3 regions of the Pseudomonas sp. R2-7-07 genome follow, and region 1 is predicted to be linked to each of the others. Evidence: riboswitches for the same ligand, from Rfam matches in the RefSeq annotation. Region 1 holds a riboswitch; each other region holds the start of a gene.

The links. Region 1 has a riboswitch for cobalamin ahead of C4J86_RS14645 (CbtB domain-containing protein). Riboswitches for the same ligand answer to the same signal wherever they lie in the genome.
Region 2: it holds a riboswitch for cobalamin, as region 1 does, so the genes downstream of both, C4J86_RS17240 (ABC transporter substrate-binding protein) here and C4J86_RS14645 (CbtB domain-containing protein) in region 1, are expected to answer to the same signal.
Region 3: it holds a riboswitch for cobalamin, as region 1 does, so the genes downstream of both, cobO (cob(I)yrinic acid a,c-diamide adenosyltransferase) here and C4J86_RS14645 (CbtB domain-containing protein) in region 1, are expected to answer to the same signal.

What each region holds. Positions count from the first base shown of each region.
Region 1 is NZ_CP027759.1:3,220,517-3,225,899, reverse strand. It holds gene metH (methionine synthase) at 1-404, opposite strand, end outside; gene nfuA (Fe-S biogenesis protein NfuA) at 753-1,337, shown strand; gene cobM (precorrin-4 C(11)-methyltransferase) at 1,479-2,228, opposite strand; gene C4J86_RS14655 (cobalamin biosynthesis protein) at 2,299-2,691, opposite strand; gene C4J86_RS14650 (CbtA family protein) at 2,688-3,392, opposite strand; gene C4J86_RS14645 (CbtB domain-containing protein) at 3,404-3,592, opposite strand; cobalamin riboswitch at 3,689-3,890, opposite strand; gene C4J86_RS14640 (M10 family metallopeptidase C-terminal domain-containing protein) at 4,075-5,383, shown strand, end outside.
Region 2 is NZ_CP027759.1:3,764,316-3,769,698, reverse strand. It holds gene C4J86_RS17250 (ABC transporter ATP-binding protein) at 1-407, opposite strand, end outside; gene C4J86_RS17245 (iron ABC transporter permease) at 404-1,408, opposite strand; gene C4J86_RS17240 (ABC transporter substrate-binding protein) at 1,405-2,415, opposite strand; cobalamin riboswitch at 2,530-2,724, opposite strand; gene C4J86_RS17235 (DNA/RNA non-specific endonuclease) at 2,762-3,688, opposite strand; gene C4J86_RS17230 (M4 family metallopeptidase) at 3,824-4,885, shown strand; gene C4J86_RS17225 (protealysin inhibitor emfourin) at 4,914-5,216, shown strand.
Region 3 is NZ_CP027759.1:4,053,733-4,059,115, reverse strand. It holds gene hda (DnaA regulatory inactivator Hda) at 1-455, shown strand, start outside; gene C4J86_RS18570 (C40 family peptidase) at 669-1,298, shown strand; gene C4J86_RS18565 (C40 family peptidase) at 1,443-1,982, shown strand; gene C4J86_RS18560 (sorbosone dehydrogenase family protein) at 2,116-3,429, opposite strand; cobalamin riboswitch at 3,529-3,787, shown strand; gene cobO (cob(I)yrinic acid a,c-diamide adenosyltransferase) at 3,865-4,476, shown strand; gene C4J86_RS18550 (cobyrinate a,c-diamide synthase) at 4,473-5,383, shown strand, end outside.

The DNA.
Region 1 (5,383 bases):
ACGCCGGCGACGAAGCGCGGCTTGGCCGGGTTCTCGAGGGTCTTGGCGTCGGCCACTTTACGGGCCAGGCGCGCGCCTTCCACGTTTAACTCGTAAGCCAGCTCTTCCATGCCGTAGTCGGCCATGGAAATGCGCGTGGCGTTGAAGGTGTTGGTTTCAAGGATGTCGGCACCGGCATCCAGGTAGGCCTTTTCAATTCCACCAATCACGTCAGGGCGGGTGAGCACCAGCAAGTCATTATTGCCCTTGACGTCGCTTGGCCAGTCGGCGAAGCGTTTGCCACGGTAGTCCTGCTCCTCAAGCTTATAGCTCTGGATCATCGTGCCCATGCCACCGTCAAGGATCAGGATGCGTTCCTTGAGGGCGTGGTGAAGGGCTTGCAGACGAGCGCTACGATCGGACATGGGACTACTCTAAGTCAGGCATTACGAAGGGTATCGATCATACCAAACCTGTGCGAATTTTAAGCGTGTCGGGATTAACATGAATGTCACTCATGTTGGCGAAGGCGCTGGCCGTTGGGATCGCCGCCACTTAATAGAGCGCATACATTGAACCCGGACCGGGTACCTATACGCTTGGTGTAATCGTCAGCGCCGTCCTGGTGCTGGAGAAGGAAAGGAAACCTATCGCTCGCTCAAGCGTTGGCTAGGCGTGGAGGATCGGGTAATTATTTCCCGACAAAAATACTAGGACTTTGTACCTCTGTAATGATTTGGCGTAAACTGCCGGCAAGCCTGTGAGGAGTTTCCATGACTGCCATAACCATTACCGACGCCGCCCACGATTACCTGGCTGACCTGCTGTCCAAGCAGAACACCCCAGGCATCGGCATCCGCGTCTTTATCACCCAGCCCGGCACCCAGTACGCCGAGACGTGCATTGCCTACTGCAAGCCTGGGGAAGAGAAACCTGAAGACACCGCTCTGGGGCTGAAAAGCTTCACCGCGTATATCGACAACTTCAGCGAAGCCTTCCTCGACGACGCCGTAGTCGACTACGCCACCGACCGTATGGGCGGCCAGTTGACCATCAAGGCGCCGAACGCCAAGGTGCCGAACGTCAACGCCGACAGCCCGGTCAACGAGCGCATCAACTATTACCTGCAGACCGAGATCAACCCGGGGCTGGCCAGCCACGGCGGTCAGGTCAGCTTGATCGATGTGGTTGAGGACGGCATCGCCGTATTGAAATTCGGCGGCGGCTGCCAGGGCTGTGGCCAAGCGGATGTGACCCTGCGCGAAGGCATCGAGCGCACCCTGCTGGAGCGTATTCCAGAGCTCAAGGGCGTACGCGACGTGACTGACCACACGCAGAAAGAAAACGCCTACTACTGAGTAAGGTGTTCACTGCGAGCATAAAAACGGCGCCCCGTGAGCGCCGTTTTTTTATTGTTTTTTTTCAAGTAGTTGCGCGACATTGATGACGCAGAACATTAACTGTGGGAGCAAGCCCCCCTCCCACAGTTCTGGCGGTGTTTATCCGGGGCGATAGAGATGGGCATGGCCGGCACGGTAAAGCGATGACTCGCTGAAGCTGTCATTGGTTAGCACGCGGCCCACCAGGATCAGCGCGGTACGCCGGAAACCTTTTGCCTCAACCTTGGCCACAATATCCTCAAGCGTGCCAACTGCCCAATCTTGATCTGGCCACGTCGCCCGATGCACCACGGCAATCGGGCAGTCCGCGCCGTAATGCGGCAACAGTTCCGCGACGATCTTTTCCAGGTGGTTGACCCCCAGGTGAATCGCCATGGTCGTGCCGTGTCGCGCCATGCTGTCGAAGTCTTCGCCCGCCGGCATGTTGGTTTTATCGGCGTAGCGCGTCAGGATTACGCTTTGGGCGATGTCCGGCAGGGTCAGCTCGGCCTCAAGCAGCGCTGCACACGCCGCTACTGCGGTGACGCCAGGAATGATCTGGAACGGTATGCCCAGCTCGCGCAAGTAACGAATCTGCTCGCCAATCGCGCCGTACAGGCTCGGATCGCCGGAGTGCACGCGTGCCACATCCTGGCCATTGGCATGGGCGACCTTGATCAAATCAATGATCTGCTCCAAGTGCAGTTCAGCGCTGTTGACCACGTGTTCAGCGTTATGACCTTCCAGCACCGCCGTTGGCACCAGCGAGCCCGCGTAAATGATCACCGGGCAACTGCGAATCAGTCGCTGGCCTTTGACGGTAATCAGTTCCGGATCGCCGGGGCCGGCGCCGATGAAGTAGACGGTCATGGGGGATTCCTGTGGAAAAACGGGCGAGCATGAAGACTGCTCATGATCGGAAGGGACGATTATCGAGGTTTTAACCGGCGCAGGCCAATGCAAAGGTGGCCTGGGCGGTTTTTTTGCGAGTGATCAGCAGGCGTGCGGGGGCGTTGGCAAGATGTTCGGCGAGGGCCAGGGCAGCGCTTTCGGCGACCCCATGGCAGCCGGTATGCGTAAAGGCAACGGCCGATTTATGGCTCAGCCGATCTTCATAGACGGCCAGTTGTTCAGCGCTGAAACACTGCAACGGCAAGCCCAGCAATCGAGACAGGGCGAGCAGCCCCGGTTCCTCGCGCTTGAGGTCGATACTTGCCAGTGCGGTAATGCTGTGGCGTTCAATCCCGCCCTCGGCGAGGGCGGTGTCAAAGAGGCTCAGCAGGGTGGGAAGATCACAACCGCGCTGGCAGCCCAGGCCGACCACCAGGGTCATGCCGAGTATTGATCGTCGCGGTTGCGGCGGAACAGCCAGGCGCTGATCAGGCCCAGTGCCAGCCAGAACGCCACGTTGGTCAGCTGCGACGCGATCTTGAACTGGGCCTCCAGGGCTTCTGGCGCGAGCATCGAATGCACCTCCGGTTGCGGCGCACCCACCACATGCGGCACGGCCAGGATCGCCACGCCCAGCACTTTGAGCAGCCAGTTGCGGCCGAATACGATCAGCGCAATACCGGCGGCGGTAGAGGCGGCAGTACCGATCCACCAGATCTGGCGTTGGGCCAGGTCAGCGGCAGCGGTGCCCGGCAGCTCTGGCGGCAGGCCCAGGGTCGGCGCCAGCACGAAGGTCGCGTAACCGGCCAGACCCCACAGCAGGCCTTGGGCCGTGCGGGTCGGTGCGCGTAGCGTGTAGAGGCCGGCCAGCATCAGGGCGAACCCGACGGCAACTACCAGATTGCCACCGGTGGTGGACAGCACGCGCTGCCAGCCGTCTTCCGGTTGCCAGGCTTCGGCATCGTGGGTGTGGGCGGCGGCGCCTGCGGCATGTTCATGCGCTGGTTCGGTGGCTGCCGGGGCGTTTTCAAAGGTTTCCGCCTGCAGAATCAGCGGGGCGACCCAGAAGCTTTGCAGCAGGGTCAGCAGCAGGGCGGCCAGCAGGCCTGTGAAACCTGCGGTTTGGGCAATACGCTTGATCATGTCGGCAGGTCTCAGTGGCACGGGAACGCGGCGCTGTGGCGGGTATCGTGAGCAGCGTTGTGCACGGCTTCGATGTGTGAGAAACCCGCGAAATACACCAGGCACGCGCCGAGGATCGACGCCCCGATAGCGGCGGTCAGGCGTTGGCCCAGGGTGGCGGAGTTGCTGGCGGTGTGCGAGGTGCTGCTGATGATCGACATGGCGCGTCCCTTCTGGGTGTCAGGGTGAAACGAGCGCATGAAAACCCCGCGAGCCGGGCACGCAGGGTTCTGAACAGCGCCCGCCCACCGCGGGTTTGTTATCTGAATTTTTCGGGCCGGTCTCCGGGCTTGCGAGGGGCGCTTGGCCTATCAAGCATCTCCTTCCCATGCACAGCACAGTGGATTTGACGCTTCGCTCGCTTACCGTTGCGGGGGCAGCACCGGACTTGCCATAGCTCTATGGCGCACCGGTTTCCCGTTTCACCCTGTGAAGGGCACCCGAAACAAGTTGCATAGGAAAACACGGGCGAGACCTGGGCGTCAATTGAGGTGGGGGCGGGCGCTGGATGGGGAGGGCGTGAGCAGCTGATGAGTAATATCTTTAATTGGTTTGTGTGGGTGTCGCGCTTTATTTTGAATGTTTCTTGTTGGAAGCTGGGCGCCTTGAATGTTGATGTGTCATTTATGAGGCTTAGTTCACGATGAGTGTATCTCGCGCCAAGTTTAATCCGGGTAATGTTTGCGCACATACGGATCAACCGCACAAGTTGCCCGAGTCCCAGCAAGCATTCTCAAGCGTTAACGCCCCTGCGCATGGAGATCGCTCCCAGCGCACCGATGATCCGTATTCCCGCGCAAGCTTCAATAAACCTGTGTGGTCGTTGAGCGATATGGCGCACCAGATCGATCGTAAGGGGCGTAGATTGAATGACAGTAATGGCGACCACACAGTGCAACTCTCTTATACGTTTAATGAAGTTGCAAAAAATGAAAGTAAGTTTAATGAAACACAAAAAAATCAGGCCCGACGCTCAATGCAGTCCTGGGCGGATGTTGCGAAGGTTACTTTTAAAGAAGATGCCATTGAATCCGAAGGCCGGTTACGGTTTGTCAACGACAAGGCGCCCACAGTCGCCGACGCTTTGTTCTCACATTATCAGGGCCGGGTGCGTGTGAACCCCGGCTATGCGGATAACCGTGCACCGCAGGTCAACGGCTTCGGGCGCCAAACGCTCACGCACGAGATCGGCCACATCCTGGGCGCCGCACATACAGGCGATTATGACGCTACTCGTGGCCCCGCCACCTACCACGCGCAGGCCGCCTATGCACAAGACAGTCGGGCCTACTCAGTCATGAGCTATTTTGACGTGAGCCATACTCATCAGGATTTCAAGGGGCAACACGCCTCCTCGCCATTGATGGCCGACATCGCCTGGGCTCAGAGGGTGTTTGGTGCCAACCATCAGACGCGCAATACAGATACTACCTACGGGTTCAACTCCAATACCCAGCGAGACGATCTGTCCTTGAATTCGTCTCGCGACGGTGCTGTGTTTTGCGTCTGGGACGGCGGCGGCAACGATACGTTGGACTTCTCTGGATATCATCAGGACCAGGTGATCAACCTGCGCGCCCAGTCTTTTTCCGATGTAGGAGGAATGAAGGGCAATGTCTCCATCGCCAAGGGCGTTACCCTGGAAAACGCCATCGGTGGTTCAGGTAAAGACGTGCTGATCGGAAATGACGCTGACAACCGCCTCACCGGCGGCGCCGGCGCGGACCACATGCGAGGAGGCGCGGGCAGCGATACGTTCATCTACCAGTATGCCAGTGATTCGACGTTATACGCCCCGGACCAGTTGATGGACTTTGTCAGTGGGCAGGACAGCATCGATATTTCCCCGCTGTTGCGCAGGCATGGCCTTGGCTCGCTGATTTTTGTCAGCCAGTTCACTGGGCGGGCAGGCGAGGTGGGCGTGGGTTACGATCCGCAGACGGACGAGTCAT
Region 2 (5,383 bases), 540 kb from region 1:
GCGCGATGGCTCAGGTGTGTGGCGTCGACGTCGTGCAAGGCCTGGCGCACGATGGCGGCATCCTCGCTCGACCAGGGGCTCAGTGCCGACAGCCATGGCGTGCGGCCCAGGGCGACCGCATCGAACACGCGGATGGCATCGTCGGTATCGGCCTGTTGTTCCACCACGGCCACGTGCTGCGCGATGGCGCGGCGCGACAAGTCGCCTAAACGCTTGTCGCCCAGGCGCACCTCACCGCTGGCCGGCGTACGCAACCCCGCGAGCAACTTGAGCAAGGTCGATTTGCCCGACCCGTTCGGCCCGACGATACCCAGGGTTTCACCCGCCGCAACTTCAAGGTGGATGTCGCACAGCAACTCGGCCTCGCGCACCTTGAAGCCGAGCCCACTGCAGCTCAACACACTCATCGCGCATTCCTCCGACCGATCAGGATCAGCGCAAACACCGGCGCGCCGACCAGTGCGGTGACCACCCCCACCGGAATCACCTGGCCTTTGATCAGGGTGCGCGACAGCACATCGGCGGCGATCAGGAACAACGCGCCGCCCAGGGCGCTGGCGGGCAGCAGGCGCGAGTGCCCGGTGCCCAGCATCAAGCGCATGGCATGGGGGATCACCAGCCCGACAAAACCGATGGAGCCGACAATCGACACCATCACCGCCGTCACCACCGCCGCGCAGCCCACCAGCGCGAATTGCACGCGCCGCACCGGGATGCCGAGGGCGGCCGCCGAATCTGTGCCGAAGGTAAACGCATCCAGGGCGCGACGGTGCCACAGGCACACCAGCAGCCCCACGACCGCCACCGGCACCGCCAGCCACACCGACGGCCAACGCACGCCGCTGAGGTTGCCGAGCAGCCAGAACATAATGCCCCGCGCCTGTTCGGAGCTGGCGGATTTGGTGATCAGGAACGCGGTGAGCGCATTGAACAGCTGGGAGCCTGCGATACCGGCGAGGATGATCTGCCCGGTGCCATTGGACGAGCCGCTGGCCCGCGCCAGCAGAATCACCAGGGCGAATGCGGCCATGGCGCCGACGAATGCGCCGGCCGGCAGCGAAATCAAACCGCCGCCCACCCCGATCAACGCGATCAGCACCGCACCGGTCGAGGCGCCGGCGCTGATGCCCAACAGATACGGATCGGCCAGCGGGTTGCGCAGCAACGATTGCAGGATCACCCCGCACGTTGCCAGGCCCGCACCGCAGGCGCCGGCCACCAGGGCACGGGTCAGGCGGTAGTTCCACACCACGCCTTCATCGATGGGGTCGAGTGCGTAGCCGGCCGCCCAGAGTTTGTTGGCGAGCACCTGGAGCACCACCTGCGGCGAGATGGCGGTTTCGCCGATGGCCACGCCGGCGAGCAGGGCGATCAGCAGCAGCGTGAGGGCGAGCAGGGTCCGTATCATTGCGCCAGGTCGTAGCCGTCGATGGCCGCAGCCAGTTGGTCAAGGCCGTCGAATGTGCGCAGGCTGGCCTGCAGCGCCAGGGCGTCGAGGATGATGATGCGGTTGTGTTTCACCGCGTCCATGTTGCGGGTCACGGGGTCGCTGCGCAGGAAGGCCAGCTTCTTTTCATGGTCGTCTGCGGGATAGCGGCGCCGGTCCATGCGTGCGATCACCAGGAAGGTGGGGTTGGCCTTGGCGAGGGTTTCCCAGCCGACGGCGGGCCATTCTTCATCGGACTGCACCACGTTGCGCAGGCCGAGGGTGTGCAGCATGAATTCGGGTACACCTTTATGGCCGGCCACGTAGGGGTCGCTGGCCATTTCGGCGCTGGAGAACCACACCAGCGCGCTGGCTTGCTTCAAGCCTTTGCGCTGCACAGTGGCAATGGACGTGGCCAGGCGCGCCTTGAGTTCATCGGTCAGTTGCTGGCCGCGCGCCTGCACGTCGAAGATCTCGGCCAATTGGCTGAGGCTCTTGTAGATCGTCTCGATGCGAAACGGCTGCAGCCGCGTGCCGTCGGCGCCCACCCGGTTGTCTTTGTCTTCGCAGTCGGAGGGCAGCAAGTAGGTCGGGATGTTCAGTTCCTGAAACTGCTCGCGGGTGCCCACCACGCCTTGGGGCCCGACCACCCATTCCAGCTCGGCGGCCACCAGTTGCGGGCGCTTGGCGATCACTGCTTCGAAGCTCGGTTCGTTATTGGCCAGGCGCTCGATGTGGTCGTTCTGTGCCTTGTACTGCGCCAATACATCGTTGAACCACAGCGAAGTGCCGACCACTTTGTCGCCCACGCCCAACGCATACAGCATCTCGGTGGCGGCCTGGCCGATGGTCACGCTACGCGCGGGCGCCTGCTGGAACGTGACGGGGCTGCCGCAGTTTTCCAGGGTCAGCGGGTAGTGGGTAGGCGCGGCGTGGGCCAGGGCGCAGCAACCCAGGCCGATGATCAGGGCCGTAACGCGTGGCAGCATGGGGCAATCTCCGTTTGAACCGTCGGTGAAGCAGGGCAGGTACGGTACGGAAATACACCCACGAACGCTGCCGGCCGGGCAGGGCAAGGATGGCCTTCCCGGACACCCCGCCGGTTAGTGAGTCACTGGGCCGGCAGGTCTCCTGACTGATGCGTCATCGCCCGGCTCCGGCCTTCCCGGACAACGTCCAGTGGCAGTGGGGAGCAGGCTCGGCACCTACAGTTGCGGGGGCAGTTTCGATTGACGTCGCGGGCGGCGTTTCGAATTCCCTATTAGTCCCGTGGGGGAACCGGCGGCGCTATGGTAGTTGATTCGGCCCACGAGAGGGAGGTGGAAGTGACGCCGGTTACAGGCGAATGTCCCCAGGCCCCCGGATCAGCGCTTCGATCCGCGTTCCCGTGGCGCGCTCTTCGTTGCTGAAGCCGTCGTAGTCGGCCAGGTTGCCGAAGCGGATGCCGGTCAATTGCTCGATCTGGATCACACTGCGCTGGTAGGTTCTGAGCGGGCCGAACACCAGGTCCAGTTGGCCCAGCTCGCGGCTCTGGTCGATCATATAGGCGCTGGCGGAAGGCTTGCCGTCGTCGCCGAGGTAGGCCACGACTTTCCAGAACGCCTTGGGGATTTTCACGCCCCGGTACAGGCGGTCGTCGTCGGCGAATACCGGGCCGGTAAATACGCTGGCACGGGCTTTCCAGCGCTGGGTGTTGTCGAGAATGTAGTCCTCCAGTTCCAGCCAGGTCTTCTGGTTGAAGCCGCTCATCTGCGGCGAGCAGTTGGTGAAATGGAAGGTGTCGCCGTTGGCGGTGTTCGCGTCGGCGCCCCAGTTGGGGTCTTGGCGCCGCACCAGGTGGCCACGGTCAAGGCCGTTGCCGGCGTAGAGGTCTTCGCCCACTTGGGCGTCGATGGGCAGGCGGCCGTCGTAGGCCCAGGTGTCGTTGCTGCGCACGATATCGACGTGCTTGGCGCCGTCGATGTTGACACCGACATACAGCGCCAGCCGTCGGGAACGCGACATGCTGATGGAAAAGTGCATGTAGTCCAGGCGGGGCTGGGCGTCGCTTGCCTGGGTCGGGTCCAGCGTGGGCCAGGGCACCGCGAAGCTGCCGAGAAAATCCTCGGCGTAGCCGCGCCGGTCTTGCAAGTCCTTGGCTGCGCTGACGCGTGGCGCGGCGGCCCTGGCTTCCAGCAGGGAGGGTGTGGGCGTGACCAAGGGGCGAAGGTCGGCAAGCCTTGGGCGGTAGGCCAGGTCGATTTTGACGTTACGTGCGGGCATGGAAGGCTTCCTGATGAGGATCGGATAAACACGACTGCAACATGATTTCATGACAATTTGGCCCAGGCGGCAGACTCCGGTCTATCCTGAAGTCGTTAACCGGACGTTCACCACACGCCAAAAAGGAGCCAGCTTATGTGTGTTCGCCAATCGCGCAACCCGATTTTCTGCCTGATCCCGCCGTACATGCTCGACCAGATTGCACGCCACGGCGATAAAGCCCAACGCGAGGTGGCGCTGCGTACGCGCGCCAAGGACAGCACGTTCCGCTCGTTGCGCATGGTCGCCGTACCCGCCAGAGGCCCCGCCCGCATGGCGCTGGTGGCGGGTGCCGAGAAACAGCGCTCGATCTACAGCGCCGACAACACCGACAGCCTGCCGGGCAAGCTGATCCGCAGCGAAGGGCAACCCGCCAGCGGTGATGCGGCGGTGGACGAGGCCTATGACGGCCTGGGCGCGACCTTCGACTTTTTCGACCAGGTCTTCGACCGCAATTCCATCGACGATGCCGGCATGGCGCTGGATGCCACGGTGCACTTCGGCCAGGACTACAACAATGCGTTCTGGAACTCGACCCAGATGGTCTTTGGCGATGGCGACCAGCAGCTGTTCAACCGCTTCACCGTGGCACTCGATGTGATCGGCCATGAGTTGGCCCACGGGGTCACCGAGGATGAAGCCAAACTGATGTACTTCAACCAGTCCGGTGCGTTGAACGAGTCGCTGTCCGACGTGTTCGGCTCATTGATCAAGCAGTACGCGCTGCAGCAGAAGGCCGAAGACGCCGACTGGCTGATCGGCAAGGGGCTGTTCACCAAAAAAATCAAAGGCACTGCCCTGCGCTCGATGAAGGCGCCCGGCACCGCGTTTGATGACAAGTTGCTGGGCAAGGACCCGCAGCCGGGGCACATGGATGATTTTGTGCACACCTACGACGACAACGGCGGCGTGCATATCAATTCCGGCATCCCCAACCATGCGTTCTATCAGGTTGCCACCCGCATCGGCGGCTTCGCCTGGGAACGCGCCGGGCGCATCTGGTACGACGCTTTGCGCGATGCGCGGTTGCGGCCGAACTCAGGGTTTCTGCGTTTTGCACGTATCACTTACGATGTCGCCGGGCGTCTCTACGGCGCGAGCAAGGATGAGCAGAAGGCCGTCAAGGAAGGTTGGAAAGCAGTGGGCATTAACGTCTGACAATCCGCCAGGGCGGAGAGGAACAGCCATGCGCATCTCGATCAAGGAAAACGGCGGCCCGGCGTTTTTTCCGGGCCTGGCCCAGCCGCGCAGTGTCGAGCTGGACAAGTTACCCGAGCAGGACCAGCGGGAGTTGCGGCAACTGATCGAGAAATCGGAGTTTTTCCAGTTGCCGCAAAGCACCCAACCCTCCTCCGACAACCCGGGGCAGGTGCATTACACGCTCACCGTAAGTGAAGGTGAGCGTGAACACACGGTGTGCGTATTGGCGCCGGTGAAGTCGCAGGCGCTGGACGGGTTGGTGCAGTGCGTGCGACGGCATATTCGCTGATTGCTTAAAGTCTGATACGGCCCTTCAGGGCTGCCTGGATCCAATGTGGGAGGGGGCTTGCCCTAATGCCAGTCAGTTAAGAAGTAGCAGGAGCGAGAACTAACTTGTGGCGAGGGAGCTTGCTCCCGCTGGGGCGCGAAGCGGCCCCAAACAATGGGACTGCTGCG
Region 3 (5,383 bases), 830 kb from region 1:
TGATGGACCACGGTGTGGGGATCTTCGACAACCTCGAACAATACGAACTGGTGTGTCTGGACGATTTGCAGGCGATTGCGGGCAAGGCGGACTGGGAAGAGGCGCTGTTTCATCTGTTCAACCGCCTGCGCGACAGTGGCCGCCGCCTGTTGATCGCCGCGTCCACGTCGCCGCGTGAACTGCCGGTGAAGCTGGCCGACCTCAAGTCGCGGCTGACGCTGGCGTTGATCTTCCAGATGCGCCCCTTGTCCGACGAAGACAAACTCCGTGCCCTGCAACTGCGCGCCTCGCGGCGCGGGCTGCACCTGACCGACGAGGTCGGGCACTTCATCCTCACCCGTGGCACGCGCAGCATGAGCGCGCTGTTCGAGTTGCTCGAACAGCTCGATCAGGCCTCGTTGCAGGCCCAGCGCAAGCTCACCATTCCCTTCCTCAAGGAAACCCTAGGCTGGTAGCCGAGCCTTGTGTTTCCAGGCTTTCGGCAAATTCCAGGCGCCAGAAAACCTGCGTTTTGGCCGGTTTGGCCACGCACAGGGCCTGTATGTGGGATTAACGGCTTAGATGGCGTGGTCCAAACAGGAAGTCACAAAGAGTTCGATTGAATTTGCAAATCGATGTGATAGAAGGCATAGTCTCGGCTTCTTTACACATCAGCCACGGTCGTGCCCATGCTAAATCGCTTCGCACCCCTCGTGCCTCTCGCACTCGTTACCCTGTTGTTTGGTTGCGCTTCCCACCCTCAGCAGGTGGCAGAACAGCCCAAACCACAGGTTCAAAATCAGGCTAAATTCGTTGCTGCACAGTCTGCTTCTGTTTATGAAGAAGAGCTGGCAACTGAAAAAGAGCTGGCCGACTTCTCCGGCAGCAAGCCTTACCAGCTTCCCGTTCTGGCCGACAGCATTCTCGAACGCGGCATGTCCCTGATCGGTACCCGCTACCGTTTTGGCGGCACCTCTGAAGCCGGTTTCGATTGCAGCGGTTTTATCGGCTACCTGTTTCGTGAGGAAGCCGGCATGAACCTGCCGCGCTCCACCCGCGAAATGATCAACGTGAAAGCACCGTTGGTCGCACGCAACAACCTCAAGCCCGGTGATCTGCTTTTCTTTAGTACAGCCGGTCGCGGTCGTGTCAGCCACGCCGGTATCTACTTGGGCGATAACCAGTTTATCCACTCCAGCAGCCGTCGTAGCGGTGGGGTGCGGGTCGATAACCTGGGTGACAGCTACTGGAGCAAAACCTTCATCGAAGCCAAGCGTGCACTCGCCATGGCCCCGTCTACGGTTACCGCCAGTAAGTAAAGTTAAAGTGATACTTGAAGTTTGACGTGTAAGCGCTAGAATCCCTGGACATTGCTGTAATCCGTTCGCGCGAGCTTTGCTTGCGCGTTCTGGTTTTCAGCGTTCGGCAGCGAAAGCCGCATCCAGACCAGGATTGTTCTGCCCATGTCGACCTCGGCCCGCCTCTTTCTTCTCGTTTGCGCCGCGCTCCTCAGCGCCTGCGCAAGCCGTCCACCGCCGCCTGCTCCCGTAGCCGTCAAGCCTAAGCCGGTGTTCAACTATTCCACCCAGAATTTCTCGCCGGCCGCCGAAGACGTGCTCTTCCGCGCGCTGGGCCTGGTGGGCACGCCGTATCGCTGGGGCGGCAACACGCCGGACTCGGGCTTTGATTGCAGCGGCCTGATTGGCTTTGTCTACCGCGATGCGGCCGGTATCACCTTGCCGCGCACTACCCGCGAGTTGATCGTGATGCGTGCCCAGGACGTCAGCGAGCAGAACCTGCAAACCGGTGACCTGCTGTTTTTTGCCACCGGTGGTGGTTCGCGGGTGAGCCACGCCGGCATCTACGTGGGTGAGGGCCGTTTTGTGCACGCTCCGCAGACTGGCGGTACGGTGAAGCTGGATACGTTGTCGAAGGCGTATTGGCAGAATGCTTACCTGAGTGCCAAGCGCGTGTTGCCAGCAAACTTGGCGCGCAATCCCTGAGTCGAACACCGAACCAAATGTGGGAGGGGGCTTGCTCCCGATAGCAGTGGGTCAGGCGCAGATACTGTGACTGATACTCCGCTATCGGGGGCAAGCCCCCTCCCACATTGTTTTGTGGTGTGCTTGAGAGGGTCTACTTGACCGTAGACACCCGCCACACCCTATTCCCCACATCATCGGCCACCAGCAAATCCCCTTGCTGATCGATCACCACGCCCACCGGCCGGCCCATGGCGTTCTCATCTTTATCGAGGAACCCGGTCAGCACGTCCACCGGCTTGCCTTTCGGCTGCCCGCCCTCGAACGGCACGAAGATCACCTTATAGCCACTGTGCGGCTTGCGGTTCCAGGAACCATGCTGGCCGATGAACGCACCGTTGCTGAACTGCGCCGGGAGTGTGTTGCCCTGGGCGAATGTCAGCCCCAGCGAAGCGGTATGCGGGCCGACCGCATAGTCTGGCGCAATGGCTTTGGCGACCAGCTGCGGGTTCTGCGGGGTGACGCGCACATCCACATGCTGCCCGTAATAGCTGAACGGCCAGCCATAGAACGCGCCGTCCTTGACCGAGGTGATGTAATCCGGCACCAGGTCGCTGCCGATTTCATCGCGCTCGTTCACCGCCGTCCACAATTTGCCGCTCTGCGGCTCCCACGCCATGCCGTTGGGGTTGCGCAGGCCGGAGGCGAAAATACGATGCTGGCCCGTGGCGCGGTCCACTTCCCAGATCGCCGCCCGGCCTTCTTCGGCTTCCAGGCCATTCTCGCCGACGTTGCTGTTGGAGCCGACGCTGACATACAGCTTGCTGCCGTCCTGGCTGGCGATCACGTTTTTGGTCCAGTGATGGTTGAGGCTGCCACCCGGCAAATCGACGACTTTGGTGCCGGCCGCCTTGATCGCGGTCTCCCCAGGTTGATAGGGGAAACGCAGCAACTTATCCGAGTCCGCCACGTACAGGTCATTGCCGACCAGAGCCATGCCGAAGGGCGAGTTGAGGTTTTCCAGGAACACCGTGCGGGTTTCGGCGACGCCGTCGTGATCGGCGTCGCGCAGCAGGGTGATGCGGTTCGGGCTCGGCACGCCTGCGCCCGCGCGGCCCATGACTTTCTCCATGACCCAGCCGCGCACGCCTTTGGCGTCATCGGGCTTGGGCGGTGCATTGGTCTCGGCCACCAGGATGTCGCCGTTGGGCAGCACGTAGAGCCAGCGCGGATGCTCCAGGCCCTCGGCGAATGCAGCCACCTGGGTGCCAGCAGCGGCCGTTGGCTTGGCGCCGCCTGGCCAACCGACAGCCGGCGCGATGTTCACGGTGGGGATCAGCGTCTTGTTCGGTTCCGGCAACCTGGGCGAGGGCCCGGTGCCGTCGGCTACCTGCAGGGTAGAGCTTTCTCCGCAGGCGGCGAGGGTGCCGGCGAGCATGATCAGTAGGGCGAGTCTGGTTTTGTGCATGGTGTTCTCCTGAATACCTGTAAGGGTAGAGAAGCACATCACCTTGATGGTTCAAGTACAGGGCCAGCTTTAATTGACGCTCCACCCCCAACCCACTAACCTTCGCGGCTTGTTCCAGGTGCTCTGTGGCGCATGCGTCGACAGAGTGAAACAGGGAAGCCGGTGAGTGAGCGCACTTGTACACAGTGCCGCCGCAATTCCGGCGCTGCCCCCGCAACGGTAAATGAGTCAAGACGGCGCTATTGGCCACTGTATCGCAGGCGATATGGGAAGGCGCGCCGTTGGCATGTCCTGTCTTTTACAAAAGGCAGGGCGCCACTCATGAGCCCGGAGACCGGCCTGAAACATCCAACAGCATCACGGTGGGCGATGCTTGGCTGTCTGTTGTCTTTTTTCCTGCCCGCCGTTTTTGTCCAGCCCCAACGGAGAGCTGCCATGACCGATACCCCCGACCGCGACGAACGCCACCTGGCGCGCATGCTGCGCAAAAAAGCCGTGATCGATGAACGCATCGCCAACTCGCCCAATGAATGCGGTTTGCTGCTGGTGCTGACCGGCAACGGCAAGGGCAAAAGCAGTTCGGCCTTCGGCATGTTGGCCCGCGCCATGGGGCATGGCATGCAGTGCGGCGTGGTGCAGTTCATCAAGGGGCGCAACAGTACCGGCGAAGAGTTGTTTTTCCGCCGCTTCCCCGAGCAGGTCCGCTTTCACGTGATGGGCGAAGGCTTCACCTGGGAAACCCAGGATCGTCAGCGCGATATCGCCGCCGCCGAAGCGGCCTGGGCGGTGTCCCGGGCGATGCTCAATGACCCTTCCATCGGCCTGGTCGTGCTCGACGAACTGAACATCGCCCTCAAGCACGGCTACCTTGACCTCGACCAGGTGCTCAGCGACCTGCAGGCGCGCCCGCCGATGCAGCACGTGGTGGTCACCGGCCGTGGCGCCAAGCCTGAGCTGATCGAAATGGGCGATACCGTCACCGAAATGGGCATGCTCAAGCACGCGTTCCAGGCCGGTATCAAGGCACAGAAAGGCGTCGAACTTTGAATCAGCCCCGTCATTGCCCGGCCGTCTTGATCGCCGCACCGGCGTCCGGCCAGGGCAAAACCACCGTCACCGCCGCGTTGGCGCGTTTGCACCGCAACCTGGGGCGCAAGGTACGCGTATTCAAATGCGGGCCGGACTTCCTTGACCCGATGATTCACGAGCGCGCGAGCGGCGCGCCGGTGTATCAATTGGATATGTGGATGGTGGGCGAGCAGGAAAGTCGTCGTTTGTTGTGGGAAGCGGCCGGGGAGGCCGACCTGATCCTGATCGAAGGCGTGATGGGCCTGTTCGACGGTACCCCGTCCAGCGCCGACCTGGCGCGGCATTTCGGCGTGCCGGTGCTGGCAGTGATCGACGGCACGGCCATGGCGCAGACCTTTGGCGCCCTCGCGTTGGGCCTGGCGCGCTACCAGCCCGACCTGCCATTCGCCGGCGTGCTCGCCAACCGCGTCGGCACGCTGCGCCATGCGCAGTTGCTGGAAGGCAGCCTCACCGAAGGGTTGCGCTGGTACGGCGCGCTGTCGCGTGAAACCGGTATCGAATTGCCCAGCCGTCACCTGGGCCTGGTGCAAGCCAGCGAACTCAATGACCTCGACCTGCGTCTGGACGCCGCCGCCCAGGCGTTGGGCAGCAGTTGCGAAGTCGCCGTGCCGCCACCGGTGACATTTGCCGCGCCGCAGGTGATCACCGCCGAGCCGTTGCTCGCCGGGGTACGCATTGCGGTGGCCCGTGACGAAGCCTTCGCGTTTACCTACGGTGCCAGCCTCGACTTGTTGCGCGCGATGGGCGCCGAGTTGCGTTTCTTTTCGCCGATCCATGACGGCGCATTGCCTGAAGCCGACAGCCTCTATCTACCCGGCGGTTACCCGGAGCTGCATCACCGGGCCCTGTCGCAAAACACGCCGAT